Regions from separate parts of the Polaromonas sp. CG_23.6 genome, predicted to be linked through region 1. Evidence: riboswitches for the same ligand, from Rfam matches in the RefSeq annotation. Region 1 holds a riboswitch; the other holds the start of a gene.
The links. Region 1 has a riboswitch for glycine ahead of gcvT (glycine cleavage system aminomethyltransferase GcvT). Riboswitches for the same ligand answer to the same signal wherever they lie in the genome.

Region 1 (15,555 bases):
TGAATTCGGCAGGGTTTTCAAGCGCGCCCAGCGGCGTGGCGGATGGCATCAGCATGTCAGGATTCCGTATCAGTCTTGATGAAAAATTCAGGCGGCAGAAAAGGCGGTGTAGCTGGTTTCATCCATCAGCGCGTCGAGCTGCGACGGGTCGGAGAGCTTGACCTTGAAGAACCAGCCGGCGCCCAGCGGGTCGGAATTGGCCAGTGACGGGTCATCACGCAGTGCTTCGTTCACTTCAACGACTTCGCCGCTGACCGGCATGTAGACATCCGCTGCCGCCTTGACTGACTCGACCACGCCAGCGGTGTCTTTTTGGGCAAATGTCGTGCCGACTTCCGGCAGCTCGACAAACACCACATCGCCTAGTGCGTCTTGCGCATGCACGGTGATGCCGACAGTGGCCATGTCGTCTTCAATCTTGAGCCATTCGTGGTCTTCGGTGTACTTGACGGTCATGCGGTTTCTCCGGGAGTTTGTATGAAAAAGGGAAGTGAACGAAAGAGATAGATGAATCAGCCACGGTGGTAGCGTGTGGGAACAAAGGGCGTGGTCGACACGTGCATGGGCACGGGTTTGCCGCGCACCATGGCAAACAACTCGGTGCCAACCACCGCATAGTCAGGATGCACATAGGCCAGCGCAATCGGCTGGTTCAGCGTGGGGCTGAGCAGGCCGCTGGTGACTTGGCCGATTGCCTGGCCGTCCATGTTTTCCAGCATGGCGGGTTCGCGGACCGGAACGCGCGTACTGGCCATCAAGGCAACTCGTTTACGGCTCAAACTGGCCGGTTCGGCCAGCTGCGCCAGGATTTTGTCTGCGCCCGGAAAGCCTCCGGCACGAGCGCCGCCGGTACGGCGAACTTTTTGAATCGCCCAGTTCAGGCTGGCTTCGACCGGCGTGGTCGTGGTGTCGATGTCGCTGCCATACAGGCACAGGCCGGCCTCTAAACGAAGTGAATTGCGCGCGCCCAGGCCAACAGGCTTGACTTCTGGCTGGGCCAGCAGGGTTCGAGCCAGGGTGTCGGCCTGCGCGGCGGGCACTGAAATCTCGAAACCGTCTTCCCCGGTGTAGCCGCTGCGGGTGATGAAGCAGTCGCAGCCCGCCACGGTGAACTCACCGCCGGTCATGAACACCAGCTTTTCAACGCCCGGCGACAGGCGTTGCAGAGCGTTCACGGCCAGCGGGCCTTGCAACGCCAGCAAGGCCATCTCGGGCATGGGGATGACTTCGCAGCGGCTGCCAATTTTTTCCTGGATATGGGCGATGTCGCCGGTCTTGCACGCGCCATTGACGATGACGAAGATATCGCCGCCATTCGCGTAGTCGCGGTTGAAGAACATCAGGTCGTCGATGATGCCGCCTTCTTCATTGAGCAGCAGGCCGTAGCGCTGTTTGCCCGCAGGCAGGTCGATCACATCGACCGGCATCAGGCTTTCCAGTGCGGCGGCGGCATCCGGGCCAACGAGCCGCAACTGCCCCATGTGCGACACGTCAAACAGACCGGCGCTGCTGCGGGTTTGCAGGTGTTCGGCCATCAGGCCGGCCGGGTATTGCACCGGCATGGAATAACCGGCAAACGGCACCATGCGGGCGCCAAGTTCCCTATGCAGGTCATGCAGCGGTGTGCTGAGCAAAGGGGCAGGGGCGGCAGACGGGTCGTGGGACATGGCGTTCTCCAAAGGGGCAAACATGATTCCGTGGCCAAACGCCACGGGCTGCCCCTTCTGTCCACTTTACCTGAGAGATTCGCCTGGCGATGCAGGGTTGCTCCTTCGGTGGACCGCCTTCAAAGCGGTCTCTCTCCAGTTGGGAACGCCCCTTGGCAGTTGATGCGCCTAGGGGCGGTTGCCAGTCCTTTTGCCTGAGCGTTCAGTCCACCATTGGGGGTGGCGCATGCGCCTTCGGCGGTTTTCTCTGGGAAAACTCTCTCCTGACGCTGCCAAGTGTAGCCGAGCAAAGCCGCTCTCTTGCGCGCTCCTTCAGGCTTTTCGGGGCTTTCCCAGGCTTCTATTTCGCGTACAACAGGTCACGCAAACCCAGCGACAACTGCGGCACGTAGGTGATCACCAGCAGGCACGCCAGAATCACCAGCACGAAAGGAATCAGGTGACGGATGATGCGGTCCAGGGAGACCTTTGCCACCGTGCAGGCGGCAAACAGGTTCACGCCAAAGGGCGGGGTGATCATGCCCAGCGCCAGATTGACCACCATGACCATGCCGAAATGCACCGGGTCGATGCCGAAGTGCATGGCCACAGGTGCCAAAATCGGCGCCAGCACAATGATTGCGGCGCTGGTTTCAATGAACATGCCAATGAAAAACAGCGCAACATTCACCCCGAGCAGAAACAGCGCGGGTGACTGCAGCACAGCCTCGAGCCAGTGGCCAATCGCGTCAGGCACACCAGCACGTGTGATCAGAAAGGCAAACAGCCCGGCGTTGGCAATGATGAACATGATCACGGCGCTGGACAACACCGACTTGCGCAGCACCACGATCAAACTGGCCAGGCTGATTTCCCGGTAAATCACCACGCCCACCACCAGTGCATAAAACACCGCGACGGCTGCTGCTTCGGTTGGCGTGAAAATGCCACCGTAAATACCGCCCAGGATGATGACCGGCATCAGCAACGCCCAGCCAGCCTGCCAGCTTGCCTTGAAAAAACCGAGTCGCCCGTCGCCGTCGTTCTTGCCCCAGCCTTTGAAGCGGCAATACACGTAGACAAAAATCATCAGCGACAAGCTGATGAAGATGCCCGGCCCTATGCCAGCGACGAAAAGTTCGCCAATCGAGACCTCGGCGCTCACGCCATACAGGATCAGCGGAATCGACGGTGGAATGATGACACCCAACTCGGCACTGGTCGCCTGCAGGGCTGCGGCATAGGTTGTCGGATAGCCATGCTTCACCAGTGCCGGAATCAAAATGGCGCCAACGGCAAAGGTGGTTGCCACCGACGAGCCTGAAACCGCTGCAAAAATCATGCAGGTGAGCACGCAGGTCATCGGCAGGCCGCCCTGTACGCCGCCCACGATGCTTTTTGCAAACTCCACCAGCCGGCGCGAAATGCCGCCGGTTTCCATCAGATTGCCTGCCAGGATGAAGAAGGGAATGGCAGCCAACGGAAATTTGTTGATTGCAGAAAACATTTCCTTGACCGAAATCAGCATGTTGGCATTGGTCGCCTGAATGCCCAGAACCGACGCAAGTCCGATGGAAACGGCAACGGAAATGGTCAATGCAAAGCACAGCACCATGGTCGTCAGCATGACGGCGGTCATTGGGCTGTTTCCAGTTCTTGGCGTTGTGGATCGATCAGGTTGCCAATGATTCCCATCACGCAAAAGAGCCCGCCAACCGGCATGGCCACATATCCCCAGAACATTGAAATGGATTCAAGCCCGGCCATCGACTGAACGCGACCGCGCAGCGAATAGTCCCAGCCCCACCAGATGATGACACCGATCAGGGCCAGCGCCGCAAGGCAGACCGCCCAGTCGAGCACACGCTTGATCCGGGGTGGGCTCCAGCGATAAAGCACATCGACACTGACCATCGCCCCTTGGCGAAAAGCCGCCGGGATACCCATGAAAACCATCCAGATCAGACTCAGCCTGATCAGGATTTCGCTCCATTCTGCGGGTTGCTCCAATACAAAACGGGTCACGATCTGGAACATTCCCAGCGACGAGGCAATGACCAGCATCAGGCATGCCACCAGCATGGAAAATCCGGTCGTCCAGCGTTCGACGGTTAAAAAGGCGTGTTTCATGAAATGACACCGATATTTAAAGAAAACGCCCGTTAGCGCAATAGCTACGGGCATATCAAGCTACCGAAAACGTAGCAAAAAAGATATTGGCTTATTTGTAGTTTCGAATTTTGTCGAGCGCAACCTTGCCGAATTGCTTTTCGAACTCGGCGTTCACCGGTGCCAGTGCGGCCACGAACTTGGCCTTGTCAATCGTGTCAATCACGGTCACTCCCTTGGCGCGCAGGTCGGCTACGCCCTTGGCATCGTCTTCGTCCACCCGGGCGCGATTGGCCTTGGTTCCTTCTTTGGCGGCATCAAGAAAGGCTTGCTTGTCGGCTGCGCTGAGTTCGTCGAACTGCGCCTTGTTCATCACGAAGATGCAAGGCGAATAAACGTGGCCCGTCAAGGTCAAGTGCTTTTGCACCTGATCAAACTTGGCTGAAATGATGACCGACAGAGGATTTTCCTGTCCATCTACGGTGCCCTGCTGAAGTGCAGTGAACACTTCGGGAAAGGCCATAGGTGTGGGAATGATGCCAAAGCCCTTGTAGGCAGCAATATGCACCGGGTTTTCCATGGTGCGCATTTTCAAACCTTTGAGATCTTCAGGTGTCTTGACGTCGCGCTTGCTGTTGGTCATGTGGCGAAAGCCGTTTTCGGCCCAGGCGAGTGCCTTGAAGCCTTTGGCATCGAATTTGGTCAGCAAGTCCTGGCCAATTGGTCCGTCGAGCACGGCACGTGCATGGGCCTTGTCCCGGAAGAGAAACGGTACATCCAGGATTTTGGTTTCAGGAACAAAGTTGGGAATGGGGCCCGACGACGAGAATGCCAATGCCTGCGTCCCCAGCTGTACCGCTTCAATCGACTCCCGCTCGCCGCCCAAAGCACCGTTGTAGAAGGTCTGAACCTTATATCTTCCTGCCGTGCGCTTTTCAACCTCCTTGGCAAAAGTGTCTATCGCCACACCTTGGTGTGAGTTCTGAGCTGTTGAGATGCTGATCCGCATGGTGGTCTGTGCAGTGGCCGAAGCCATGAATCCCAGGCCCAGGCTCAGGCAAATGAGAAGTTTCGAAAGCTTCATGCTGTCTCCGGAAAGTAATTGCGATAAAAATTATGGATTAGGGCAAAGCGCCGTAAACATTTTGATTATTGCTGCTGACAGCGGTCGAACGTGCGCGGGTTTTCGCTTAAAAATCAGATAATTTCAGGGCTTGGCAGGTCGTTCATGCTCTGAATAGGGATGTTTTTACGGGTTGCTTGGATCCATCTGCAGATTTTGGATGACAAGCAACGCGGACAATGACGGAGAAGCTTCCTGAATTTTTCACAGCATGCTTGATGACTTGTAAATTGTTGTATATCCTGCGTGAACGCTTGATATAAAGTAGCTTTAGGCTTCGCATTCCATCGATGCAATCGGTAGCGCAAACGACAAAACGTATTCAGGGAGAATAAAAAAATGCAAAGTCATACGGTGCCCGTGTCTGGTAATTCCAGCCACTATCTCAGGCTGATTGAAAGTGCAACTGCTATCCGGCGTCATATCGACTTGCTTCATTGGTTGCAGGGCGATGTGCAACAGTGCATGCCGCACGAAATCCTGCTGGCAGGATGGGGAAACTTTCAGGAAGGGTCCATCCGACACGACATTGTGTCCAAGTTGCCAGGTGTGCGGTCTTACGCCGTGGGTACGGATGGCCTTCCTTTCCTAATGGGAAAATTTCACGAAAGTTGGGTTTTTGGAGGCCGCCAACCAAGCTCACTTGACTTTCGCAATTTCGAATATCTGTTGGGTAATGCCAGTTTGCCTGGATCTTTCAGCAGTGCGTTACGCAGCATGCGATCAGGAATGATTCACGGTATGCGCGATGAGCGTGGGCAGTGTGAGTGCCTATATGTACTTTTAAGCAGCCAGAAAATTTCACCAGAGCCAACCAGCACCGCCATGAAGGTGCTGATGCCCGTAATTGACAGCGCATTGCGTCAGATCTCTCAACTTCCACAACAGCAAAAACCGTTTTCGAAATCACTACGTGCGGGACAAGACGAAGTCTTTGGTTTGAGTGATCGCGAAATCCAGATCATGGATTGGGTTGCCATGGGAAAAACAAATTCCGAAATAGGTACTATATTGAATATTAGTGGATTTACTGTAAAAAATCATATGCAAAGAATTTTCCAGAAATTGAATGTATTTAACCGTGCGCAAGCTGTTTCAAAAATAAACGGGGTGACATTCAATGGTTGAAATTACCAGGGAAAAGTCGGCAGCTGTATGGAAAAACAATCTGGATTCACGATCAAGTCTGGGGCGAAGCTATTTTTTTAGAATAGTCGAAAGTATTCTTGATCCAATTATTTTAATTTCATCACTCTGGATTTTGGCATTTAATTTCGAAGGTGCAATCAATCCGCCGTATCTAATTCTTTCAGTAGTTGTTTTTTCTCTGACATTCCCAGGCGCTGCACGGTTACGGCTTTCTGTAGAGCGTTTAATTTTTAATATACTACTTAACTGGTTATGGATAGCCGGAATCTTGATTCTCGTCGGATTTGCAACCGATTATATCTATAGATTCCCGACATTTTTAATAATTAATTGGTTGTGGATTGTTCCAATCGCCCAGATTGTTGGAAACCTGACCTTGGGAGCAGCAAGCACAAAATTATTGAAAATGCAAGGACCTGCACAACGGGTCGTTATTGTGGGCATGAATAACCAAGGTGTATCGCTGGCTGAAAACATTGGGGATGCAGCGTATTCAGGAATGGAGCTGCGGGGATTTTTCGATGATCGCAGCGAAGTGCGACGTCACCAACAGGACAAATACAAGCTTTTGGGAAAGATAGATGATCTTGCCGGTTATGTAAAGAAGCACAGAATTCAAAACATATATCTATCCTTGCCAATGATTGCCCGTCCCCGTGTTCTGCAAATCCTTGACGATCTCAAGGACACCACTGCGTCTATCTACTTTGTACCAGACATGTTTATAACTGACTTGATTCAAGGAAGAAGCGGATCTGTCTGTGGTGTGAATGTGATTTCAGTGTGTGACACACCCTTTAGAGGTTTTAATGGGATATTGAAACGTACAAGCGACATTTTGCTTTCTCTGATAATTCTTCTCCTTGTTTCGCCCATCATGGTTTTTATTGCCATCATGGTCAAAATGGGATCGTCAGGACCCGCTATATTCAAGCAGCGTCGCTATGGGCTTGATGGCGAACAGATACTGGTTTACAAATTTCGGTCGATGGCGGTGGTTGAGGATGGTGGAATCATTCAACAAGCGAAAAAAAATGATCAAAGGATTACTAAATTCGGGGCGCTTCTTAGAAAAACGTCGTTGGACGAACTGCCTCAATTTTTTAACGTGTTGCAAGGTCGAATGAGTATTGTGGGTCCGCGACCACACGCAGTAGCACATAACGAAATGTACAGAACTTTGATAAAGGGATATATGGTGCGGCATAAAGTCAAGCCAGGAATCACTGGTTGGGCTCAGGTAAATGGTTACCGTGGAGAAACCGATACATTGGATAAAATGCAGGCACGGATCGATTACGATCTCGATTATTTAAGAAATTGGTCCTTGCTGCTTGACCTGTTCATTGTAGTGAAGACTGTTCGTTTGGTATTTAAAGATAGCGCAGCGTATTAAAATTTATCAATGGGGCAAAAGAACTATTGCAAAACAGCTAAAATATATTATATAATTGAAAATATTACAATAATGTAATATTTAGATCGCATTTGGCTTTTTGAAGTTGCTTAATTTTTGAAAAAGGATTTCCACAATGTTGCTTCGTAAATTGCTAGTGATGAATTTGGCCTTGGCTGGGGTGATTTCTTTAAACGTGCATGCAGATGAACTTGATACGCTTCAGTTCAGAGTGGGTCAAACGTGGCAATATGACAGCAATATATTCCGGTTGTCGGATGCAGTGTCAGGTCCTCGTTCAGACCACTTTGGTGTTACCACCTTAGGTGCGAAGATTGACAAGAGTTACGGACTGCAGCGTTTCGAGTTGGATGTTAATGCGAATCGGTATACATATAAAAATTTTTCGACACTTGACTTCACCGCTGTTAACTACGCGGCAGCATGGCGCTGGAGTCTTACGCCATCGTTCTACGGAAATTTCACAACAGATCGTCAGGAATATACTGATAACACAGCGAATTTCCTAAATCAGAATCAAAATCAAGATCAACTTAACCGACGCACGGATAGATTGACTTTATTGGACGCTGAATATGCTGTAGATGGTCCATGGCGCATTGTCGGGGGTGTATTCGAGAGAAGCAGTTCAAACAGTCAGCCTCTCACATTTGAAGGTGATTCAAAAATACGAGGAGTCGAAGCTGGCGCACGATATGTTTTTGCATCGGATAGCTCATTGGCATACCGGCTCAAGCAAGGAAGCGGTGAATACCCAAATCGGATTCTTTCTTCTGTGTTTGCAAGTGATTTCAAAGATCGCGAGCATGAATTCAAGCTCCTATGGCCTATCACTGGAAAAACTACGATTCAATCACGTCTATCATATTTTGATCGAAAACATGAAGGGCTTGAAGTAAGAGACTTTTCTGGATTTATCGGACAACTTGAGGCCACTTGGAAGCCAACTGGAAAAACCAGTATTAATGGCGGAATTGCAAGAGACTTGGGTGATTATCAAACAAATAACATAAGTTATTATCAGGGCAATCGATTTTTTATAGCACCAACCTGGAAGCCTACAGAAAAAACTTCTCTTAAGTTTCGCTATGACCATGGTGTCAGAAATTATAGAGGTCCGTTAACTGGATTTGTATCAACTGATCGACGCGATACGACTAATCTGAGTGTCTTGGGCTTTGAATGGAATGTAATTCGTTCTTTAAAGTTGACAACATCAGTATTTTCTGATCGACGAAAATCTAACGAATCTGGTGCTGATTATAAAAGCCACGGTATAAACTTTAGTGTTCTCGCCAGTTTTTAAATTGTATTGTGATACGAATATACATTCTCCCATAATAAAATTTTGATAATTCTTGCCTGATCTTATTAGGCAAGAATAAATTTTATGGGAATTTCAACTTTCTTGTGTTGCTTGCTGTTGCATTTTATAACGTTAATTTTTTTAATTAGCGTGCACCATATCGATGATGAAAGCCTATATAACTCTATTGAGTACACCAAGTTATTTACCAGGTGTGATCGTTTTACATGATTCTTTGAGGAAAACCCAAAGTCACTATCCATTTTGGGTTGCTGTTTCATGGAATATTTCTCAAGATATTATTGACAAGTTGGAGGGCAGGGGAATGGATGTTTTGAGACTTCCCATGCCTATTGAAATTCCTGCAACTTTCAAGGAAGAATCGGGTCACTGGGGAAATACATTTGACAAGATTCATCTTTTTGGACTGACAAAATTTTCAAAACTTGTTTATCTTGACAGCGACATGATTGTTCTCAAAAACATAGATGTGTTATTTGAAAAACCCCATCTTTCTGCTGTTGCAGCAGGTCAGTTAGAACACCCCGATTGGACGCGGCTAAATTCGGGATTGATGGTTATAGAGCCTGAAGAAAATCTTGCACAAAAAATTGGCAATTTATCCAGTCGTGCTGTAATAGAAGTTCAAGCGTTGGGTGGTAATAAAATAGGCGACCAAGACGTGATAAATGCTTATTACGCTGATTGGCCTGATCGTAAAGACCTTCATCTTGACGAGGGGTACAATATTTTTTTTACAGACCTTGATGTATATATTGGCCAGCATGGTTATCGTACTTCAGATAATTTTAAAGCTGGCTTGAAAGATATTAATGTTATTCATTTTGTTGGAGCTCAAAAACCTTGGATGAAATGGGCAAACCTCAAACATTTAGTCAAAATTTATAAAAGCAAAAAACCTTATCAATTGGAACGAAAATATTTTTTGATTTATCTTGAAAATTTTAAAAGATTAACTACATTTAAAAATTCAAAGTAATTTTTATACTAATGTAGTATTTAGTTTAATTGGTATAAATCCCGGGTTTAATAATGCAAATATTTGGCTTTTAATAGTAGCGTTAAATAAACTACTATTTAATATATTATTAAGATCAAATTTTTTATAAGTAGTACTAAAAAATTTCTTTTTCGCATCTAAATAGCTAAAGCATTAGGAAGAAAGGGCTATTGCAGATTTTTTATGTGTCGTTTTAAGATGTAACCTTACTTTTATGGTTCATCCAAAGGCGCAACGATGAATATCTTCATTCGCTCTCTTGCTTCGGTTTTTTTCTTACTATTTGCCCTGACTGCATTTTCACAGTCTAGCCAGCCTTCTGTTTCTGGAGGATCCGCGGGAAGCGGAGACCCCCAAACGCAGCAAGATTACAAACTTGGAGCGGGCGATTCGATCGGCGTTCAGGTTTATCAAAGTCCTGATTTGTCAGTGGATGCGCGCGTTTCCGAAACTGGCGTCATTAGTTATCCTTTGGTTGGTACCCTTCAACTTGGCGGGTTAACCATATCCGAAGCAGAGAAAAAAATTGCTGATGCCTTGCGAACTGGCGGTTTTGTTAAAGTTCCTCAGGTAAACATAGTACTTCGCCAGATTCGAGGTAGTCAGGTAGCCGTTTTAGGTCAAGTAAGTAAACCTGGTCGATTTCCTTTGGAAACACTCAATACCCGGGTAAGCGATATGCTTGCAGCGGCGGGGGGTATAACTGTTCTAGGCGATGACGTGTTAATTATTACAGGTCAGCGCAACAACAAGCCTTTTCGTAAAGTTATTGATATACCGGCATTGTTTTTGAACGACAAGTCAGACAATGATGTTGTCTTGTCTGGTGGTGATACCCTATATGTTAATAAAGCACCGGTTTTTTATATCTATGGTGAAGCACAACGTCCTGGTCCATATCGTATTGAGCGTGGCATGACGATGATGCAAGCGCTGGCTTCGGGCGGTGGACCCACAGTGCGTGGTAGCCAAAACCGCTTGCGATTGCATAGACGAGATCTGAATGGCAATGTTGTTGAAACTACGCCAAATTTAACTGATGCAATTCAAGCAGAAGATGTTATTTACGTGCGTGAAAGCCTGTTTTAAGTTGCTATGAATCTATACCAATTTTTTCGGATACTTCGGGCGCGATACAGTGTTGTTCTTTCAATACTGGTCTTGGCATTGGCTTTAGCATTGGCAGTTAGTTTGTTAATTCCTAATAAATACGCTGCCCAGACTTCATTATTGGTTGATGCAAGAACTCCAGATCCAGTTTCTGGCGCAGGAATGTCAGGCGTCACTTCCCCTAATTACATGGCAACTCAGGTTGATATTATCAGTGGCGATATGGTTGCTCAACTAGTGGTAAAGATGCTGAAGCTAAATGAAGACGCTGAAACAAAAGCTGCATGGTTGAAAGCTACAGAAGGTAGAGGCTCACTTGATTCATGGATAGCTAAGGATATTCAAAGTGGCCTTCTGGTTCAACCGGCCAGAGAAAGTAATGTTATCAATATTACATACAAAGGCCGTAATCCAGAAAATGTTGCTAAATTGGCAAACGCTTTTGCACAAGCCTATATGGATATAAATTTATCATTAAAAACAGAGCCTGCTCGTTTGTATGCAACTTGGTTTGACGAGCAGACAAAAGTTTCACGTGCGAAACTTGAAGATGCACAGTCACGATTATCTGATTATCAACAAAAAGCGGGAATAGTTTCATCAGATGAAAGAGTGGACTATGAAACCGCCAAGCTATCGCAAATTTCGACACAACTTACAGCCGTACAAGGTGAAACCACCGATAGCCAGAGCAAGCGAAATGCTCGTGGAGACACAGTTGCAGAAGTCATGCAGAGTTCATTGATAAATGGACTTAAGTCTGATATTGCTCGACTTGAAGCAAAAGTAAATGAAAATAATGTAAATTTAGGCGTAAATCATCCCTTACGCCAGCGTGCTGAAGCTGAACTTGCATCTCTTAGAAACCGACTTTCTACAGAATCTAGTCGAATTTCTGCTTCCATAGAAACAGCTTACCGTGTAGGCAAAGACCGTGAACGCGAACTGCAGTCAGCCGTTAATACACAAAAGACCAAGGTACTCGGATTGAACAAACAGCGTGACGAACTTAATGTTTACCGACGTGACGTAGAGGCTGCACAGCGTGCTTATGAAACAGTCAGTCAAAGTGCATCACAGACTCGTTTGCAAAGTTTGACCAATCAAACAAACACAGTTCGATTGAATACTGCTTTAGTTCCTATTGAGCCATCTGGTCCAAAACTATCGTTGAATTTGCTTATAGCCGCATTTGTTGGAACTCTGCTTGGTGTTGGATTTGCATTACTTTTTGAACTTATGAATCGCCGTATCCGGTCAAGTGAGGATCTTATGCAAATGCTTGACCTTCCAGTTCTTGCAAAAATTTCTTCCACCGGTTCAAAAAGTCGATTGAACGGTAGTTCAGGTCGGCTTGCGTTGTCAAATGGAAGTCCAGCATGAGTTTACAAAATTCACAAATAGTGAGGTCTGTTCCTTTACCTGAAGCTAGCAATAATTTACTTGTAGAAACAGGCCAAGCCAGACCTATTGGTTCAATATTAATTGACTCAGGTAGGCTTTCAATAACAAATGCTGAAAAAATATTGACTTACCAAAGGCAAAACGGAGTTAGGTTCGGTGAGGCGGGAAGAGCGCTCGGATTATTGACTGAAGACGATGTACGTTTTGCTTTGTCAGTTCAGTTCAATTATTCGTACATTCCCACAGGGAGTAGCTTGAGTCATGAACTTATAGCGGCGTACCAGCCTGATAGTTTGCCTGTTGAAGAGCTTCGCATGCTTAGAAGTCAGCTTATGCTGCGCTGGTTCAACAAAAGCTTTGATCAGAGATGTCTTGCTGTTGTTAGTGCCGGTACCGGCGATGGTCGTAGTTATATTGCTGCTAATTTGGCGATCGTTTTCTCACAGCTTGGAGAGAGAACATTACTGATCGATGCTGATATGCGATCACCTCGTCAACACAATCTTTTTAATCTGGGAAAACGGGCTGGGCTTTCCGATATCCTTGTTGGGCGCGCTGGATTAGATGCTATTGTAAGTATCGAGGTATTGCAGAACTTGTCAGTTCTTGCTTCGGGCGCTAATCCGCCTAATCCGCAAGAATTACTTGGACGTCAGAGTTTTTCTAAGTTATTACTTTCATTGGGAGAAAACTTTGACGTGATCATTATTGATACGCCACCAGCTGATGTATGTGCTGACGCTCATACAGTAGCGGTTCGTACAGGTGCTGCTCTTGTTATTGCACGTCAAGATAAAAGTTCAATGGTTCAGCTTGGAAAATTTACAAACAGTTTGCGTGAATTTGGCGTGACATTGGTTGGTTCAGTGCTTAATGATTCTTAAGAATAGTATATTCAGGTTTAATAATGAAGAGTAGTGTAAATTGGAAAATTCGTTGGCGTAAGTTAATTGATAAGACCAATATAATTCATACTCAGGATAGCAAGCAAGAATTATTACAAAAATTATGCAATCCGGAAGAACCTGAGGTTCTTTCGTTTGTAAATGCTCATGCAATGAATCTTATTGCTGAATCAGAATCTTTTTTTGAATCAATTTACACTTCCGATACCATCCTTCGAGATGGCTCTGGTATTGTAATACTTTTAAATCAGCTTAATATTTTACCAGGCTTTAATCTGAACGGAACAGACCTGATTCCAGTCCTAGTTAAAGTGTTCAATGGTCGCCCAATTGCTTTATTTGGTACTCAAACACCCTATTTAGAAGAAGGTGTTAAGTTTGTTAAAGGAGATCTTGCTCCAAAAAGTGATTTTTTTTACGCCAATGGATTTCTGGATAATGATGACTATATGTCGTTATCATACAAATTCCGTCCAGCATTGATTATCTTGGGTATGGGGATGCCACGGCAGGAAGAAGTTGCTATCTACCTGCGATCAAAAATTACACATCCTTGCCTGATAATTTGCGGAGGCGCGATCATTGATTTTTGGGGTGGCAAAACATCGCGAGCTCCCTTGTGGATGCGTGAGAATGGGATTGAATGGCTATATCGTTTGCAAATGGAACCAAGAAGACTTTTTAGGCGTTACGTCATTGGTAATATTATTTTTCTTTTTCGAGTTTTAGTTTTATCCATATCAAAACGTAATTTAGATCGTAACTATTTATAATAGTTGATTATGAAAATTTATAGTTATATATTTTTTTTGTAAAATATGATTTACAAGTAAATTAAAAATTTACTGAACCCAATTTATACAGATTTTCAAGACTAATAAATTATCCATGGGTTTATAACGTCAGCTATACAATTAGTTTTAACAATTTTTCCAGGATTGCCTATTACTATACAGTGTGGCGGCACATCTTCTAAAACGTATGCACCTCCTGCAATACGACTTCCTTCTCCAATCTTTACACCCGCAATAATTGCATAAGGCCCAATCCAAACATTATTTTCAATAACTGGATAGCTTGTTTTTCTAGTTCCATCTTTTGCAATCGAGTCACGTTGCCCTAGTGTGACACCCTGGAATAGGGTTACATTACTTCCTATTGACGAATTGACATTCACGACAATACCTCTGCCATGTGTCAAAGTTAACCCCGGATTTATGGAGGTTTTCCATGGAATTTCTGCCCCCATAATATGTCCTGCTAATAAGTGCAGAAGCCTTGCAGGAAATAATAATGTCTTTCGCAAAATATACGACTGACGTTGTGCTGACTGACAAAAACGTATTGTTGAAATTAAAAAAAATGCTTTATTGGATACTACAGTTTTGGCAATTAGTATCCAGCTAAAACGACCGCATAGTCGAAATATGTCTGCTTTCAATGCATGCATATAGCCCTGTCTTTCAAATTCATGCTGAAAACTGAATTGCTTGCCCAAGCTTGTGAGTTATTCAAACTTGTAATGTAATCAGTCCAAATCATACCAAGCTCCTGACTCGCGTGTATTGAGTCAAGATGAATGTGCTGTGCGAATAAACCCATTAATCCTGGCGGCATGTAATCAGGAAGTATTGCATGATTAGATCTTAAACGCTTGAAAATCATCTGTGCAAGCTTTAATGGTGGTCCAGCAATCAAACAGTCCAGTTGGAGTTGTCGGCGATTGATTCGTTTCACAGGCGTGAACTTCAGCCCAATCGCTAAATCTATAAAATAGGTATTCCAACGTGGACTGTCTGGCGCTGCCAAATTGAAAGTTGGCACATCTTTAGGTTCAATAGGTAACTTTAATGCTGCTATTATTGCTTGGCATACGTCATCTACATATACCAAATTTGACCATCCATCTCCATGCACGCCTAAGTCGCCTAATCTTCCTGACTGTAACCATCGTGCTATGCGGCCAACCCAGAGTTCACTGTTCGGACCAAATACGCAGCCTGGCCGCAATATCACTGCTTCACCACCTTTTAATGCATACTCGCGTATGTGTTGTTCTGCATTAAACTTGGATCGACTATACCAACCAAGATCCGGGTTAAGATGCGCATCCTCCCGAATATTTCCTTCTACAGATCCATAAACTGACATGGTACTCAAATGTACTATGCGCGGGTAACCTGCATGTATTGCAGCTTCTTTAAGAGCATGAGCTCCTTGCGAAATCGATTTGGCATTTCCAGCAACACAATTTACTACTGCATCGAATCCTTTTAAAACACTTGTTAACTCGTAAACGTTGCAAGTGTCAAGCTTTATCCAAGCCACTGTCGAGGAATTAGATAATTCTAGTCCCCTCGAAGCC
Region 2 (15,555 bases), 700 kb from region 1:
TCCGAAATACGCGTGCCCATGTTGGTGGTCAGCATCTGTCCCGACGCATCCACGCGAACCCGGTCCAGCGGCTCAATGGCAGCATTCACGCCTTCGGGCACGACGCTTCCGGTCTTGTCACTGCTGTTGTGCTCAGACAACGTGCTGCCTGTAGGCAACCTGGACTCGGGCTTTACGGTGGCGCCCTGCTGTGGCGCGATGGCATTGGCAAATCCGTGTTCAGCGGATTTTCTCGAATTGAAAGGCATGGCAGCGACCAAAGTTTCGGTCTGAACCATTTTTTCAACCTGCGTGTCACCACCTGAGTCAGGGTTTAGCTTGGCAGGGCCACTGTCGGTATTACGGGCAGAGGCCTTGGCGGAAGTGTCACTGGCAGAAGAATTTTTTCCGGTATTTTTTCGGCCATCGGCCGGTGGGCTGGTTTTAGGCATGAATATTGGGGGTGAGCCGGCGAGATTGCCAACAAAAACAATACCCAAGCGATTCAAACCCTTTTGTAGGACGTGGCCGTTTGCCCAAGCAAGCATTTTATGAACCGTGAAAATGGCCATGTAACCTGCAAGCAACTTTCTGGCTGATCTCCTGCGAAAGCTGACAAACCAGGACGGGGCGCGATTCAGTCCGGGACGCCTTCAATAAATGCAGTGAGGCCAAAGTTACTTCAAAAAACTCAAAACTGTCAGCAGACCCATCAACACGGGCTGGTGAAGCAGGTAGTAGCTCAGGCTCCACCGCCCTAGTGTGGCCAACGCGCTAATGGCACGAGGGGCTGGGGTGGAATGCGCAACCAGCCACTGTGGCCGCGCGCGCAGCATCCAGTTCCCCGCCGCCATGCCCAGCCACACCACGCCAAGCCAGGGAACCAGGGGAACATAGTCTTCGGTGACAGGCTTGCGGCTGATCAACCCCAACCAGTTCAGCGTTTTGTCATTCAGGAAATCAAGAGCGGGCCACAGGGCATGTGCGCCACTGGCCATGAACTTCAGGGCGATGGCCGCACTGCCCAGCAGCCACAACCACCGACCCCAGCCTGCCGTCAGCCGCACGAGCACCAGCATGACAGCCATGCCATGCAACACGCCAAAATAAATAAAGCTTTCTGGATACATGGCGTAGGAGCCAGCGCTGACCAGCAGAGCAGCACCGGCCACCTGAAACCATCGCAGCCAAAAGCGCGCCCACGTCTGGTGCTGATCAAAAGCCACCGACTGACCCAAGCCAGCCGTGAACAGAAACAGCGTCACGATCGCTGTGCGTTGCCATGTCCAGAATGGATTCGAGTAAAAATTCTCTTGCAGATAACCAAAATGGTTCAGGTCAAAACACAAGTGATAGGCCGTCATCCAGAGGATGGCCAGGCCGCGCAGGGCGTCGAGATAGTCGAATCGGCGAAAAAGCATGTCTCCGAGTGTACGCACAGGTATTTCTTTGTGACTCGCCTGGTCGGCCGCATAGCTATCTCACCGCCTGCAGAAGCCAAATTCAGCAACATTGTTCGCATTGGTTTGTCATTTCGGCGTGGTCGACACGGCCAGGGTGGGCAGAACGCGGTAACAGCGTCTCCCCCCGCAAACTTCTTTTTGGTCAGCGACATGGACGCCAGGCGCAAAGCCAGGGCATTCATCGTCGCCAGGGTTGTGTGTTCTGGCCATCAGGCCATTAGGATCGACATTAAAAACAGCAGGTACAGCCATAATTCGTGGCATGCACCTGCCGCCTGAAATCACCCCCTGCCAGCATGCAGGCCATGAGGCCTTGCAACTGGCCACACGCCACGGCACCGCCATCATTGCGCTCCACGGCGCGCACCTGCTGTCGTGGGTACCCACCGGTCAACGCGAGATTTTCTGGTTGTCCCCGGACTCGCCGCCCGAGCCTGCAGCAATTCGTGGCGGCGTGCCGGTGTGCTGGCCGTGGTTTGCCAAGCAAGGCATGCCAGAAGACGCGTTGCAGCATGGGCCCGCGCGACGGGTTGCATGGCAAGTCAGCGAAGTGCATGCCAGCGGCGACGATGGAGTCAGTTTGAGCCTGCAACCTTGTGCCGATGCCCGCCTTGCCGACCTGGCGCCCCACCTGCAGGTCAGCCTGCAGATCACGCTCGGCCAAACGCTGAGCCAGTCGCTGCACACCCGCAACTTCGGCACGCGGACGTTTCGACTGACGCAAGCGCTGCACAGTTACTTTGCTGTCAGCAGTGCGGCGAAGATCGGCATCGAAGGCCTGGACGGCCTGCCCTACCGGGACAAACTGCGCGGCATGGAAGCCGCTGTCCAGCAAGCGCCGTTTGCCCTTGATCAGGCTTGCGACCGCATTTACCATGCAGCGCCGGACACCGTCAGCGCCTACACCGGCCGCTGCACACTGACCGACGCGGGCTGGCAACGCCGCATCCTCATGCAAACGCATGGCAGCCGGTCGGTGGTGGTGTGGAACCCCGGCAGCGAAGGCGCGCGCCAGATGACCGACGTGCCCGACGATGGCTGGCAGGATTATTTCTGCATCGAGGCCGCCAATGCCGGACCCGATGTCATTGCCCTGGCACCGGGCGCCGAGCACTGGCTGGGACAAACCTTGAGCATCGAATAAGCCTTTTGCGCATGACTGGCGAATACAAGCTGCTATATATTCGATAGCAGCTTGTATAATTGTCAAAGCCGCCTGATCAACCGACCCACTGGCGGGCGTTGTGCCACAGCTGCATCCAGGGGCTGGCGGCGCTCTTGTCCAGATTGGTCCAGCTCATCTGCACATTGCGAAACACCCGCTCGGGGTGCGGCATCATCGCGGTGAAGCGGCCGTCTGATGTGGTGACGGCCGTCAAGCCGCCGGTGCTGCCGTTCGGATTGGCCGGATAGGCTTCGGTTGGCTGGCCATGGTTGTCCGTGAAGCGCATGGCCGCGATCGCCTTGCCGGCGTCGCCCCGGTGCGCAAAGTTGGCGTAGCCTTCGCCGTGCGCCACGGCAATCGGCAGACGCATGCCCGCCATGCCGGCGAAGAACAGGCTGGGCGATTCCAGCACCTCGACCATCGACAGCCGCGCCTCGAAACGCTCGCTGCGGTTGGTGGTGAAGCGCGGCCAGGCCTCGGCGCCGGGAATGATGTCGGCCAGTTCGGCAAACATCTGGCAGCCGTTGCACACACCCAGGCCAAAAGTGTCGTTGCGGCCAAAGAAACTGCTGAACTGCTCGGCCAGCAGCGGATTGAAGGTGATAGAACGCGCCCAGCCGATGCCTGCGCCCAGCGTGTCGCCGTAGCTAAAACCCCCGCATGCGACGACGCCGGAAAAATTGGCCAACCGGGCGCGGCCGGTCTGCAGGTCGGTCATGTGCACGTCGATGGCATCAAAACCGGCTTGCGTGAAGGCATAAGCCATTTCCACATGCGAGTTAACGCCTTGTTCGCGCAAGACCGCCACTTTCGGGCGCGACAGCATCAGCGCCGGGGCATGAATGCCGTCGCGCATGGCGGGCGGCAGGAAAACATGCAAGCCCGGGTCCGCCAGATCACCGGCTGCCGCATGTTCCCTGTCCGCGCCGGCCGGGTTGTCACGCTGCTGGCAAATCTTCCAGCTCACGGCGTCCCAGACCTGGTGCAGGTCCTGAAGCTTGGCCTTGAACACTGCCTTGGTGTCGCGCCAGACATGCACTTCACCCTTGCCGACGTCAAGGGATGCATGCGCCGGCCGGGTCTTGCCGACGAAATGGCTGAATTTGGACAGTCCGTGCGTGCGCAGTGTCTGCATCACGTCATTGCGCACGGACGTTGCCACCTGAATCACCACACCCAGTTCTTCGTTGAACAGCGCCTTGAGCGTCAGCTCGTCACGGCGACCGCTGACCTGCGACGCCCAGTTCTTGCTGTCGCCCATTTCCATGCGGCTGTCGCTGATGCCGTCGCCCTCGACCAGCAGCATGTCAATGTTCAGCGACACGCCGACATGGCCGGCAAAGGCCATTTCGCAGGCGGCGGCGAACAGGCCGCCGTCACTGCGGTCGTGGTAAGCCAGGATCTGGCGCTGCGCGCGCAGTTCATTGATGGCATTGACCAGATTCACCAGGTCTTGCGGGTCGTCCAGGTCGGGGACTTCGCCGTCTTCAATATTGAGCGTTTGCGCCAGGATGGAGCCACCCATGCGGCGCTGGCCCTTGCCCAGGTCGATCAGGATCAAGGTCGTGTCGGCTTCCACCGTGTTCAGCTCAGGCGTGAGCGTGCCGCGCACATCGGCCAGCGTGGCAAAGGCGCTGACGATCAGCGACACCGGCGAGATGACCTTTTTCGCCGCGCCATCGCCCTCGTCTTTCCAGACGGTGCGCATCGACAGCGAATCCTTGCCGACCGGAATCGACACGCCCAGCGCCGGGCACAGTTCCATGCCAACGGCCTTGACGGTCTCGTACAGCGCAGCGTCCTGGCCCGGCTCGCCGCAGGCAGCCATCCAGTTGGCCGACAGCTTGACGCGCGCCAGCTCGATCGGCGCAGCCAGCAGGTTCGTGATGGCTTCGGCCACGGCCATGCGGCCGGACGCGGCGGCCCCACCCGAGCCCATGGCGGCCAGCGGCGTGCGCTCGCCCATGCTCATGGCCTCGCCGCCAAAGCCCTGGTAATCGGCCAGCGTCACCGCGCAATCGGCCACCGGCACCTGCCACGGGCCGACCATCTGGTCGCGGTGTGTCATGCCGCCCACGGTGCGGTCGCCAATGGTGATCAAGAAACGCTTGGACGCCACGGTGGGGTGGATCAGCACGTCAATGCAGCTTTTTTGCAGGTCAACGCCGGTCAGGTCAATCGGCTTGATCTTGCGCGCCACGGTAGTTACGTCGCGGTGCATCTTGGGGGGTTTTCCCAGCAAGACATTCATGGGCATATGAACTGGAATCCCCACGCTCCCCACTGCGTGTGGTTCGCTGCCCCCCGAGGGGGTCGCTGCGCCTGCAGTCCGGCTAAGCCGGTTCTGCGACCCCGGCTGATTTGGAAGGCCAGTACTTACTTCGTCTGTGACGATCAACTCCCTTACTTCCGTCGCCACGCCAATCACCGCAAACGGGCAGCGTTCGCGCTCGCAAAACGCCTCGAATTGCGCCAGCGACTCGGGTGCAATCGCCATCACATAGCGTTCCTGGCTCTCGTTGCTCCAGATTTCCTTGGGCGACAAGCCGCTTTCTTCGAGCTTGACGGCGCGCAGGTCAAAGCGCGCCCCGCGCCCGGCGTCGTTCACCAGTTCGGGAAAGGCGTTGGACAAGCCGCCCGCGCCGACATCGTGAATCGCCAGGATCGGATTGCTAAGGCCCAGCTGGGCGCACTGGTTGATGACTTCCTGCGCGCGGCGCTCGATTTCCGGGTTGCCGCGCTGCACCGAATCAAAGTCGAGCTGTGCCGCGTTGGCGCCCGACGCCATCGAACTGGCGGCGCTTCCGCCCATGCCGATGCGCATGCCGGGGCCGCCCAGCTGAATCAGGAGCGTGCCGGCCGGAAACAAAATCTTGTGCGTCAGCTCGGCATCAATCGTGCCGACGCCGCCGGCAATCATGATCGGCTTGTGGTAACCCCAGCGCTGGCCGCCGACGGTCTGCTCGTACTCGCGGAAGTAGCCATTCAGGTTGGGCCGGCCAAACTCGTTGTTGAACGCCGCGCCGCCCAGCGGGCCTTCCGTCATGATTTGCAGCGGGCTGGCGATGTGGCCGGGCTTGCCGTAATCGCCGTCAAACAGTTTTGAAACCGTGAAGCCTGTCAAACCGGCTTTCGGTTTGGAGCCGCGCCCGGTCGCGCCTTCGTCGCGGATTTCACCGCCTGCGCCGGTCGATGCGCCGGGAAACGGGGAAATCGCCGTTGGATGGTTATGGGTTTCCACCTTCATCAGCACATGCGTCAGCACATCGTCCATGACGCTATAACTTTGATAGCTGCTTGCGCCCGTCACACCTGCGCCAGAGGCCGATTTTGCATAAAATCGCTGGATTTTCGCACCTTCCATGACCGAAGCGTTGTCTGAATAGGCCACCACCGTGTGCTGCGGGTTGAGCTTCTCGGTGTTGCGGATCATGCCGAACAGGCTTTTGTCCTGGAGCGCACCATCAATCGTGAAATCGGCGTTGAAAATCTTGTGCCGGCAATGCTCGCTGTTGGCCTGCGCAAACATCATCAGCTCGACATCGGTCGGGTTGCGCTGCAACTGGGTAAAGGCCTGGACCAAATAGCCAATCTCGTCTTCAGCCAGTGCCAGGCCGAACTCGCTGTTGGCCTGCTGCAGCGCGGCTTTTCCGCCCTGCAGTACGTCAATGGTCTGCAACGGCGCACCCTGCAGCTCGGTGAACAAGCCCGCTTCTGCGTGGGCACGGTCGGCAACCACGCTTTCCGTCATGCGGTCGTGAAGCAACGCGGCGACCTGATCGTGCTGGGATTCCGTCAGTGCCGATTTGCTGAAAAAGCCGGATTTCAGGCTCAGCCGGTATTCGGTGATGCGCTCGATACGCCGCACGTCCAAGCCGCAGTTGTGCGCGATGTCAGTGGCTTTCGACGCCCACGGCGACACCGTGCCGAAGCGCGGAGACACGATGAACAACACGTTGTCGGCGGCATTTGCGGCGGGCTGTGCGCACGGTTCGCCGTAGCTGAGCAAGGCCGCCAGCCGGTTTTTCAGGTCCGGCGAAGGAGTCGCTTCGGTGGCGACCAGATGCACAAACCGGGCGCTGATGCCGACGATCTTGTCGTGGATGGCTTGCAGCCGGGGCAGAAGTTGCTGGACGCGAAAATCGCTCAGGGCGCTGATGCCGTGGGCGTCGCCCTCAAAAGTCGTCAGGTGCAGGGTCACGGTACGGGTGGCCTTTTGGATAAAAGTGGTGGAGGGCAGCCAGCAAGCTGTTTTTGTCGAATATGAAGCCTTTTGCTGGAAATAACTTCCCGGCAAAAGGCCAGAATCTGCGCAGTTCGCGTCAAACGGCAATTTTATCAGCGCACCGGCCGCGCTTTGATGCACCGTCAAAAGCCTTGCTGCCCGTTGAAAAGCACGCAACAGACGCCAGTGGGATAATTCCTCCATGAGTATTACTTACAAAGATGCAGCCGGTATCGAAGGCGTGCGCGTGGCGGGCAGACTGGCCGGCGAGTTGCTGGACTATCTGACCCCTTTCATCAAGCCCGGTGTGACGACCAACGAAATCAACCAGCTGGCGCACGACTACATGGTCGACGTGCAAGGAACTGTCCCGGCCACGCTCGGCTATGGCCCGCCCAGCTATCCGCCCTACCCCAAGTCGCTGTGCACCTCGATCAATCATCAGGTGTGCCATGGCGTTCCGAACGACAAGCCGCTGAAAAAGGGCGACATCGTCAATGTGGACGTCACTGGCATCAAGGACGGCTGGCACGGCGACAGCAGCCGCATGTTCCTGATCGGCGAATGCTCGATTGCCGCCAAGCGCCTGTGCCAGGTCACCTACGACGCCATGTGGAAGGGCATCATGTGCGTGCGTCCCGGCGCCCACTTGGGCGACATCGGCCACGCCATCCAGACGTTTGCCGAAAAGCAGGGTTACTCGGTCGTGCGCGAGTTCTGCGGCCACGGCATCGGCACCAAGTTCCATGAAGACCCGCAGGTGCTGCATTACGGCCGCCCGGGCACGCTTGACGAACTCAAGCCCGGCATGGTGTTCACCATCGAGCCGATGATCAACATCGGCAAGCGCGACATCAAGGATGGTCCGGAAAAAGACGGCTGGAGCATCGTGACGCGCGACCATTCGCTGTCGGCGCAATGGGAACACATGGTGCTGGTCACCGAGACCGGTTACGAAGTGCTGACGCTGTCGGCCGGCAGCCCGCCAATTCCGGATTTCGTGCCGCAGCTGTCGCGCGAAACAACCGCCGCCTGATCCCGGCCTCCCTGACGGGACTGCCTTCTTCGATTCTTTCAAGGTCAGGCCCCGCCATCATGACTGAACTGGCTCCCTTTCGTGAACAATACAGTGTTGGCAAGGCGGTTGTTCTGGCCGCGCTGGCGGGCAGCGGTGCCTCGACCCGGGGCATCCATGGACTGCTGCAAAAGCTGAGCCAGCTGACCGACACCACCCTGCGGCGCCTGTGGCAACAAGCCGAATTTCCGCGGGATGCCTGCCTGATCGCGGTCGGCGGTTTTGGCCGGGGCGAATTGTTTCCGCATTCCGATGTCGATGTACTTCTGCTGCTGCCCGACGACGCGATCGATGTTGAAAATAACCCGGCGCTCAAGGCGAAGGTCGAAGACTTTATCAGCAGCTGCTGGGACTGCGGGCTGCAGATTGGCTCCAGTGTTCGCACGGCGGCCCACTGCGTCGAGGAAGCGGCCAAGGACGTCACCGTGCAGACCTCGCTGCTTGAAATGCGTCTGGTGACTGGCGGGGCCGATTGCTACCAGCGCCTGCAGGCGCAGCTTGACGCAATTCTTGACCCCAAGGCGTTTTTTATCGCCAAGACGCTGGAAATGCGCCAGCGCCACAACAAGTTTGACAACACACCCTACGCGCTGGAGCCCAATTGCAAGGAATCGCCCGGCGGGCTGCGCGACCTGCAGGTGGTGCTGTGGGTGGCCCGCGCTGCAGGCCTGGGGAAATCCTGGGACGAGCTGGCCAGAAACGGGCTGATCTCAAGCTTTGAAGTCCGGCAGATCAAGGCCAACGAGGCCTTGCTGAGCCTGATACGGGCGCGTCTGCACATCATTGCCCGTCGGCGCGAAGACCGCCTGGTGTTTGACCTGCAGACAACAGTGGCCGAATCTTTCGGCTATCACACACAGCCTGGCAACCGAAGCGAACGCCTGCCTGCACTGGATGCGGCTCAGGTGGCCCTGCCGCTGGACAGGGCCGTGTCACCCCGGGGCGGACGGGCGGCCAGACGCCCGCCGGCGCGCCCCAGCGAAGCGCTGATGCGCCGCTATTACTGGACGGCCAAGGCGGTCACCCAGCTGAACCAGATATTGCTGCTCAATATCGAGGAGCATCTCAGCCCCTGCAACTATCCGCTGCGCCCGCTCAATGCGCGCTTTCTGGACAAGGCCGGCATGCTCGAAGTGGCCAGTGACGACCTTTACCTGCGGGAGCCTCACGCCATCCTGGAAACCTTCCTGCTGTTCGAAACCCATGTCGGCATCCGGGGCTTGTCGGCACGCACCTTGCGCGCGCTCTACAACGCCCGCGGCATGATGAATGCGAAATTTCGCACCGACCCGGTGAACCGGGCGACTTTCCTGCGCATCCTGCAGCAGGGCCAAGGCATCACCCACGCCATGCGGCTGATGAACCAGACCTCGGTGCTGGGCCGTTATCTGTGGGTGTTTCGGGGCATCGTCGGGCAGATGCAGCACGACCTGTTCCACGTCTACACCGTCGACCAGCACATCCTGATGGTGCTGCGCAACATGCGGCGTTTTTTCATGGCCGAGCATTCGCATGAATACCCGATGTGCTCGCAACTGGCCGCAGGCTGGGACAAGCCGTGGATTCTGTACATCGCCGCGCTGTTCCACGACATTGCCAAGGGGCGCGGCGGCGACCACTCCGAGCTGGGCCGCAAGGATGTGCGCACTTTCTGCCGTCAGCACGGCATTGCCGCCGAGGACACCCGGCTGATCGAGTTCCTGGTGGGCGAACACCTGAGCATGAGCCGCACGGCCCAGAAGGAGGACCTGAGCAACCCGGAGGTCATCGCCACATTTGCCAAGCGGGTCGGAAACGAACGCTACCTGACCGCCCTCTACCTGCTCACGGTGGCCGATATTCGCGGTACCAGTCCGAAAGTATGGAATGCCTGGAAGGGCAAGCTGCTGGAAGACCTGTATCGCTACACACTGCGCGTGCTGGGCGGACGCGCGCCCGATGCCGCCGCCGAGATCGAGGCCCGCAAGCGCGGCGCACTGACGCTTTTGGCACTGCACGCCGAGCCCTTCCAGGCCTACAAGGCGCTCTGGGACACGCTGGACGTGAGCTATTTCATGCGCCACGAAGCCGCCGACATTGCCTGGCATGCCCGGCACCTGTCGCGCCACATCGGCAAGGCCGTGGTGACAGTGCGCGTGCGCCAGTCGGCAACCGGCGAAGGCATGCAGGTGCTGGTCTACACGCCCGATGCGCCAGACCTGTTCGTGCGCATCTGCGGCTTCTTTGACAAATCCGACTTCAGCATCCTGGACGCCAAGGTGCACACCACCAACAACGGCTTTGCCCTGGACACATTCCAGGTCACCAGCGAGCTGCTGGAAGAGCACTACCGCGAACTGGCCACCATGGTGGAGGTGAACCTGGGCCGCATTCTGGAAGAAAAAGGCCCGCTGCCGCCACCCAGCAAAGGCCGGGTGTCGCGCCGCGTCAAAAGCTTTCCGGTGACCCCACGCGTCGATTTGCGGCCGGATGAAAAAGCCCAGCGGTGGTTACTCAGCGTGTCGGCCAGCGACCGGGTCGGCTTGCTTTACCTGATTGCACGCGTGCTGGCCAATCACCACATCAACGTCAAGCTGGCCAAGGTGACAACGCTGGGCGAACGGGTCGAAGACACTTTTTTGATCGACGGACCTGAACTGCAGCACAACAAAGCGCAGATTGCGATTGAAACCGAGTTGCTCAAGGCCTTGAGCGAATAAGATTCAGCACGCATCTTTGTCGTATCTTGACAAAGATGCCGCAAAATCTGAAAAAGTTTGTTGATCTAGCCGGATAGCTGATAAATTACCATCATTGCCGCTCTCATTGAGAACGGCATGCATCAATCGGCGCTTAGCCTGCTTGATGCCGGAAGAGTCTGTGGTACGGCTAACGCAGTACCCGGCGCCGAAGGAGCAACCACCCCGGAAACTCTCAGGCCAAAGGACCGGCATCACTATTGATCTCTGAAGAGTTGCCGCAGGCTACGTCATGCGGTGCACCGAAGGAGCAAACCAGCCCTGCCACAAGCGAAGGCCGGTGAATCTCTCAGGTCCAGAACAGAGGGGGTGTCCGCAGCACATTTGCGCGCGGGCTCAACCCCTTGACGTTGCTGGAGACTTTCATGAAAAAAATCGCAGTCATTGGTGGTGGCATCACCGGCGTGACCACAGCCTACGCACTGGCCAAGCGCGGCTTTTCTGTCACTTTGTTCGAAAAGCACCGTTATGCCGCCATGGAAACCTCGTTTGCCAATGGCGGCCAGCTTTCCGCGTCCAACGCAGAGGTGTGGAACCACTGGTCAACGCTGCTCAAGGGCCTGAAGTGGATGCTCAAGAGCGATGCCCCGCTGCTGGTCAGTCCCAAACCCAGCTGGCACAAAATATCGTGGTTTGCCGAGTTCATTGCAAACATTCCCAACTATCGAAGCAACACCATAGAAACCACGCGCCTGGCCATCGCGGCGCGCAAGCATCTGCTGGGCTGGGCCGAACAGGAGGGCATAGACTTTGACCTGAAAAAAGAAGGCATTCTTCACATTTACCGCGACAAGGCCAGCTTTGACCACGCAGGCAAGGTTTCCAAGTTGCTGGCCGAAGGCGGTCTGCCACGCCGCGCCGTCACCCCTGAAGAGATGCGCGTCCTCGAGCCGACGCTGGCCGGCAAGTATTACGGCGGCTATTTCACCGAAAGCGACTCGACCGGCGATATCCACCGCTTCACCAAGGGCCTGGCCGAAGCCGCCGTACGACTGGGTGTGACATGCCTCTATGACCAAGACGTAAAAAGCGTGACGGCAGACGCAACCCAGGCCTGCGTGACGGTGGGTCATGGCGCCCAGGAAACCCGCGCGGTCTTTGACGGCGTGGTGGTCTGTGCCGGCACCGCCAGCCGCGCGCTGGCTGCCTCGCTGGGCGACCGCGTGAACATCTACCCGGTCAAGGGCTATTCCATCACCGTCAACCTGCAAGACGCGCAAAGTCAGGCGGCAGCCCCCGTGGTCAGTTTGCTGGACGATGAAACCAAGCTGGTCACCAGCCGCCTGGGCCTTGACCGTTTCCGGGTGGCCGGCACAGCCGAGTTCAACGGATACAACCGTGACATTCGTGCCGACCGCATCAAGCCCCTGGTGGACTGGGTGCAGCGCTGCTTTCCCGGCATCAACACCCAGAGCGTCATACCTTGGGCGGGTTTGCGGCCCATGATGCCCAACATGCTGCCACGCGTTGGCCGTGGGCGCTCGCCCTGCGTTTTTTACAATACCGGACACGGTCACCTCGGCTGGACGCTGTCAGCCATCACCGCCGAGATGGTGGGTGATGTGGTGAGCGAAGCCTTCAAACCAACGAGCTTGCTGCAAGGCAACCCTGTCGCGGCCTGAAAACTCAAGGCCCATGCGCCAGCTGACATTTGGCGCTGACGGCTTGCCTGGGTGCGGCAGCGATTCACTGGCATTGCCAGCCGCCCTCAAAACCACGAGACCTTGCCGTGACAGGCAAGGTTGTTCATCAATAACCGCCATGGGCGGGTGCTTTCGTTCGCCTCAATAACTACTATATGGAGACAAAATCTTGGAAACCCTGACATCGATCGTCACAGCGATCAACAACTTCGTCTGGGGACCGCCCATGCTGGTGCTGGTTCTTGGCACTGGCCTTTTTCTTCAACTCCGGCTCAAGCTGATGCCGATTTTGCGCATCGTCACCGGGTTTCGCATGGTCTGGAAAGGCCGCAAGCCCGAGTCGGGCGCCAAAGGCGAAATCACCCCTTACGCCGCCTTGATGACCGCGCTGGCCGCGACTGTAGGAACAGGCAACATTGCGGGCGTTGCCACAGCCATTGCCATTGGCGGGCCGGGCGCGCTATTCTGGATGTGGATGACGGCGCTGGTCGGCATGGCCACCAAGTACGCCGAGGTGTTGCTGTCGGTGCACTTTCGTGAAACCAATGCCCATGGTGAACACATGGGCGGGCCCATGTTTGCCATCAAGAACGGCTTGGGTCAACGCTGGGCCTGGCTGGGTGCTGCCTTTGCCCTGTTTGGCGGTCTGGCCGGTTTTGGCATTGGCAACATGGTGCAGTCCAACAGCATTGCTGCCGTACTAACCGCCAGCTTTGGCATCTCGCCCTGGGTGTCGGGCGTGGTGTTGATGGTACTGACGGGCTTTGTGCTGCTGGGAGGGGTCAAGCGCATTGGCGCGGTGGCTGAAAAACTGGTACCGGCCATGTGCATCGGCTACGTCGTTGCCTCGCTGATTGTGCTGGGCATGTACGCCGACCAGATTCCGGCAGCCTTTGCATTGATCTTCAAGTACGCCTTCACGCCCTTGTCGGCTACTGGCGGCTTTGCGGGCGCCACCATCATGCTGGCCATGCGCTATGGCGTGGCGCGCGGCATTTTCTCCAATGAAGCCGGATTGGGAACGGCCGGCATCGCGCAGGCCGCTGGCCAGACCAAAAGCGCCGCCGAATCCGGCCTCGTCGGCATGATGGGCACCTTTATCGACACCATTGTTGTCTGCACGATGACCGGCCTGGTGCTCATCATCACCGGGGCCTGGAACAGCGGACTGACCGGGGCCGAGTTGACATCGAGTGCTTTTGCCACGGCCTTTCCGGGTTTTGGCCAATACCTGCTGGCCATTGCGTTGGCAGTGTTTGCCTTCACCACCATTCTGGGCTGGGCCTATTACGGTGAAAAATGCTGGGCTTACTTGTTCGGCAGCAAGGTCGAAGTGCCTTACCGCGTGTTGTGGACGCTGTTTGTGATGGTAGGCGCGGTCACGCACCTGGACTTTGTCTGGCTGCTGGCCGACACCCTGAACGCTTTCATGGCTTTTCCCAACCTGGTGTCACTGGTGCTGCTCTCGCCGGTGGTGAGCAAGGTCACCAACGACTACTTTGCAGACAAAACCAACGCGGGAACATTGCGCTAAAAAGATCTCGGGGCCCATAAGGACAACCGGCACAGGACGCGGCTGGATTAGTCGTCGTCGGACGCGTCCTGGCCGGGAAACAGCACCTCCGTGTAGCCAAACTGGCTCAGGTCCCGAATGCGCATAGGGTACAGCTTGCCGATCAGGTGGTCGCATTCATGCTGCACCACGCGCGCATGAAAGCCGTCCACTGTGCGGTCAATGGGGTCTCCATACTGGTCGAAGCCGGTATAGCGGATATGCGAGAAACGGGGCACCATGCCGCGCAGGCCAGGCACCGACAGACAGCCTTCCCAGTCGCTCTCTTCCTCCACGCCCAGCGGCATGATGACCGGATTGACCAGCACGGTACGCGGCACGACCGGCGCATCGGGGTAGCGCGGGTTCAGCTGGTCGCTGCCAAAAATCACCACCTGCAGGTTTTCACCGATCTGTGGCGCGGCCAGGCCAGCACCATTCACCGACTGCATGGTGTAGAACATGTCAGAGATCAGCAGATGCAGCGCATCAGTGTCGAAGGCTGCCACGGGTTGGGCAATGCGCAAAAGCCGCGCATCGCCCATTTTGAGAATTTCACGAATGGTCATGCAAGCAAGCATAGCGGCTGGCGGCACATTGCGCCCATGCGCTCAAAACAATGTCACGAATGACGGGCACGCTTTTAGCCATGTCCTACTGCCTGCGGCTTATGCTCAATGACACAGCTGGCATGCTGTTACGTTTATGGATAAGCAGGAGCAAACCAAGAAACCACAATTTCATCAAGTGCCCGGCCGCAGGAGCACTTTGGTCCAGCCATCCTTGCGCTCATCGAAATTCTTGTAGGCTTCAGGCGCTTGGTCCAGCGGCAACTCATGCGAAACGATAAACGATGGCTTGGCCTTGCCAGCCTCGATCAAGTCGCGCAACGGACGGTTATAGGCCTTGACATTGGCCTGTCCCGTGCCTATCTTTTGGCCTTTCATCCAGAACTGGCCAAAGTCAAATGCCAGTTGCCCCTGCTTTGCCAGATCGTCCTTGGCGCCCGGGTCTTGAGCAATAAAGACGCCAACCACGCCGATGCCACCGGTCGCCCGCACTGTTTTCACAAGGTTGTTCATGGTCAGGTTAGGTACTTCGTTGCGATGCTTGTCGCAACACTGGTAGCCCACGCACTCGCACCCACGGTCAGCACCCTGGCCTTTCGTCAGCGCCAGAATCTGGTCGACGCATGAACCGTCGGAGTCGTCGATGGGAATAGCGCCGGCTTTCTCTGCCAAAGCCAGGCGGTCCTTATGCGTATCGACCACCATGATCTTGCCGGCACCCTTGATCGCCGCAGAATACGCGGCCATCAGGCCGACCGGTCCCGCGCCGTAGATGACCACTGACTCGCCCGGTCGAACACCAGCCAGCTCGGTGGCGTGGTAACCGGTCGGAAAGATGTCGGACAGCATCACATAGTCATTTTCCTTCTCCTGCGCGTCGGGCGGCAACTTCAGGCAGTTGAAGTCGGCATAGGGAACACGCAGGTATTCAGCCTGACCACCGCTGTACGGGCCCATGCCGGCAAATCCATATGCCGCGCCTGCCGTTCCCGGGTTGGCGGTGAGGCAAAAACCGGTTAAGCCACGCTCGCAATTCTTGCAAAAGCCGCAGCCAATGTTGAACGGCAGGCAGACCCGGTCGCCGATTTTGATCCGATCGACCGCGTTGCCCACTTCAACCACTTCGCCAAGATTTTCGTGCCCCAG

Region 2: linked by a shared signal. The riboswitch ahead of H4V98_RS10295 (D-amino acid dehydrogenase) and the one ahead of gcvT (glycine cleavage system aminomethyltransferase GcvT) in region 1 are both predicted to bind glycine.

What each region holds. Positions count from the first base shown of each region.
Region 1 covers NZ_JARXUY010000001.1:2,880,313-2,895,867, reverse strand. Annotated here, with positions in the region: gene gcvP (aminomethyl-transferring glycine dehydrogenase) at 1-55, opposite strand, end outside; gene gcvH (glycine cleavage system protein GcvH) at 88-456, opposite strand; gene gcvT (glycine cleavage system aminomethyltransferase GcvT) at 513-1,667, opposite strand; glycine riboswitch at 1,715-1,816, opposite strand; glycine riboswitch at 1,840-1,943, opposite strand; gene H4V98_RS13670 (TRAP transporter large permease) at 2,008-3,285, opposite strand; gene H4V98_RS13665 (TRAP transporter small permease) at 3,282-3,776, opposite strand; gene H4V98_RS13660 (TRAP transporter substrate-binding protein) at 3,868-4,839, opposite strand; gene epsA (XrtB/PEP-CTERM-associated transcriptional regulator EpsA) at 5,218-6,006, shown strand; gene H4V98_RS13650 (undecaprenyl-phosphate glucose phosphotransferase) at 5,999-7,423, shown strand; gene epsL (XrtB/PEP-CTERM-associated polysaccharide biosynthesis outer membrane protein EpsL) at 7,560-8,750, shown strand; gene H4V98_RS13640 (glycosyltransferase) at 8,938-9,750, shown strand; gene epsE (polysaccharide export protein EpsE) at 10,009-10,860, shown strand; gene epsF (chain length determinant protein EpsF) at 10,867-12,264, shown strand; gene epsG (chain length determinant protein tyrosine kinase EpsG) at 12,261-13,169, shown strand; gene H4V98_RS13620 (WecB/TagA/CpsF family glycosyltransferase) at 13,193-13,963, shown strand; gene H4V98_RS13615 (serine acetyltransferase) at 14,065-14,640, opposite strand; gene H4V98_RS13610 (NAD(P)-dependent oxidoreductase) at 14,628-15,555, opposite strand, start outside.
Region 2 covers NZ_JARXUY010000001.1:2,177,093-2,192,647, reverse strand. Annotated here, with positions in the region: gene H4V98_RS10325 (catalase) at 1-431, opposite strand, end outside; gene H4V98_RS10320 (heparan-alpha-glucosaminide N-acetyltransferase) at 657-1,400, opposite strand; gene H4V98_RS10315 (D-hexose-6-phosphate mutarotase) at 1,705-2,586, shown strand; gene purL (phosphoribosylformylglycinamidine synthase) at 2,663-6,808, opposite strand; gene map (type I methionyl aminopeptidase) at 7,035-7,868, shown strand; gene H4V98_RS10300 ([protein-PII] uridylyltransferase) at 7,928-10,606, shown strand; glycine riboswitch at 10,746-10,846, shown strand; gene H4V98_RS10295 (D-amino acid dehydrogenase) at 11,011-12,267, shown strand; gene H4V98_RS10290 (sodium:alanine symporter family protein) at 12,458-13,822, shown strand; gene def (peptide deformylase) at 13,870-14,409, opposite strand; gene H4V98_RS10280 (glutathione-independent formaldehyde dehydrogenase) at 14,584-15,555, opposite strand, start outside.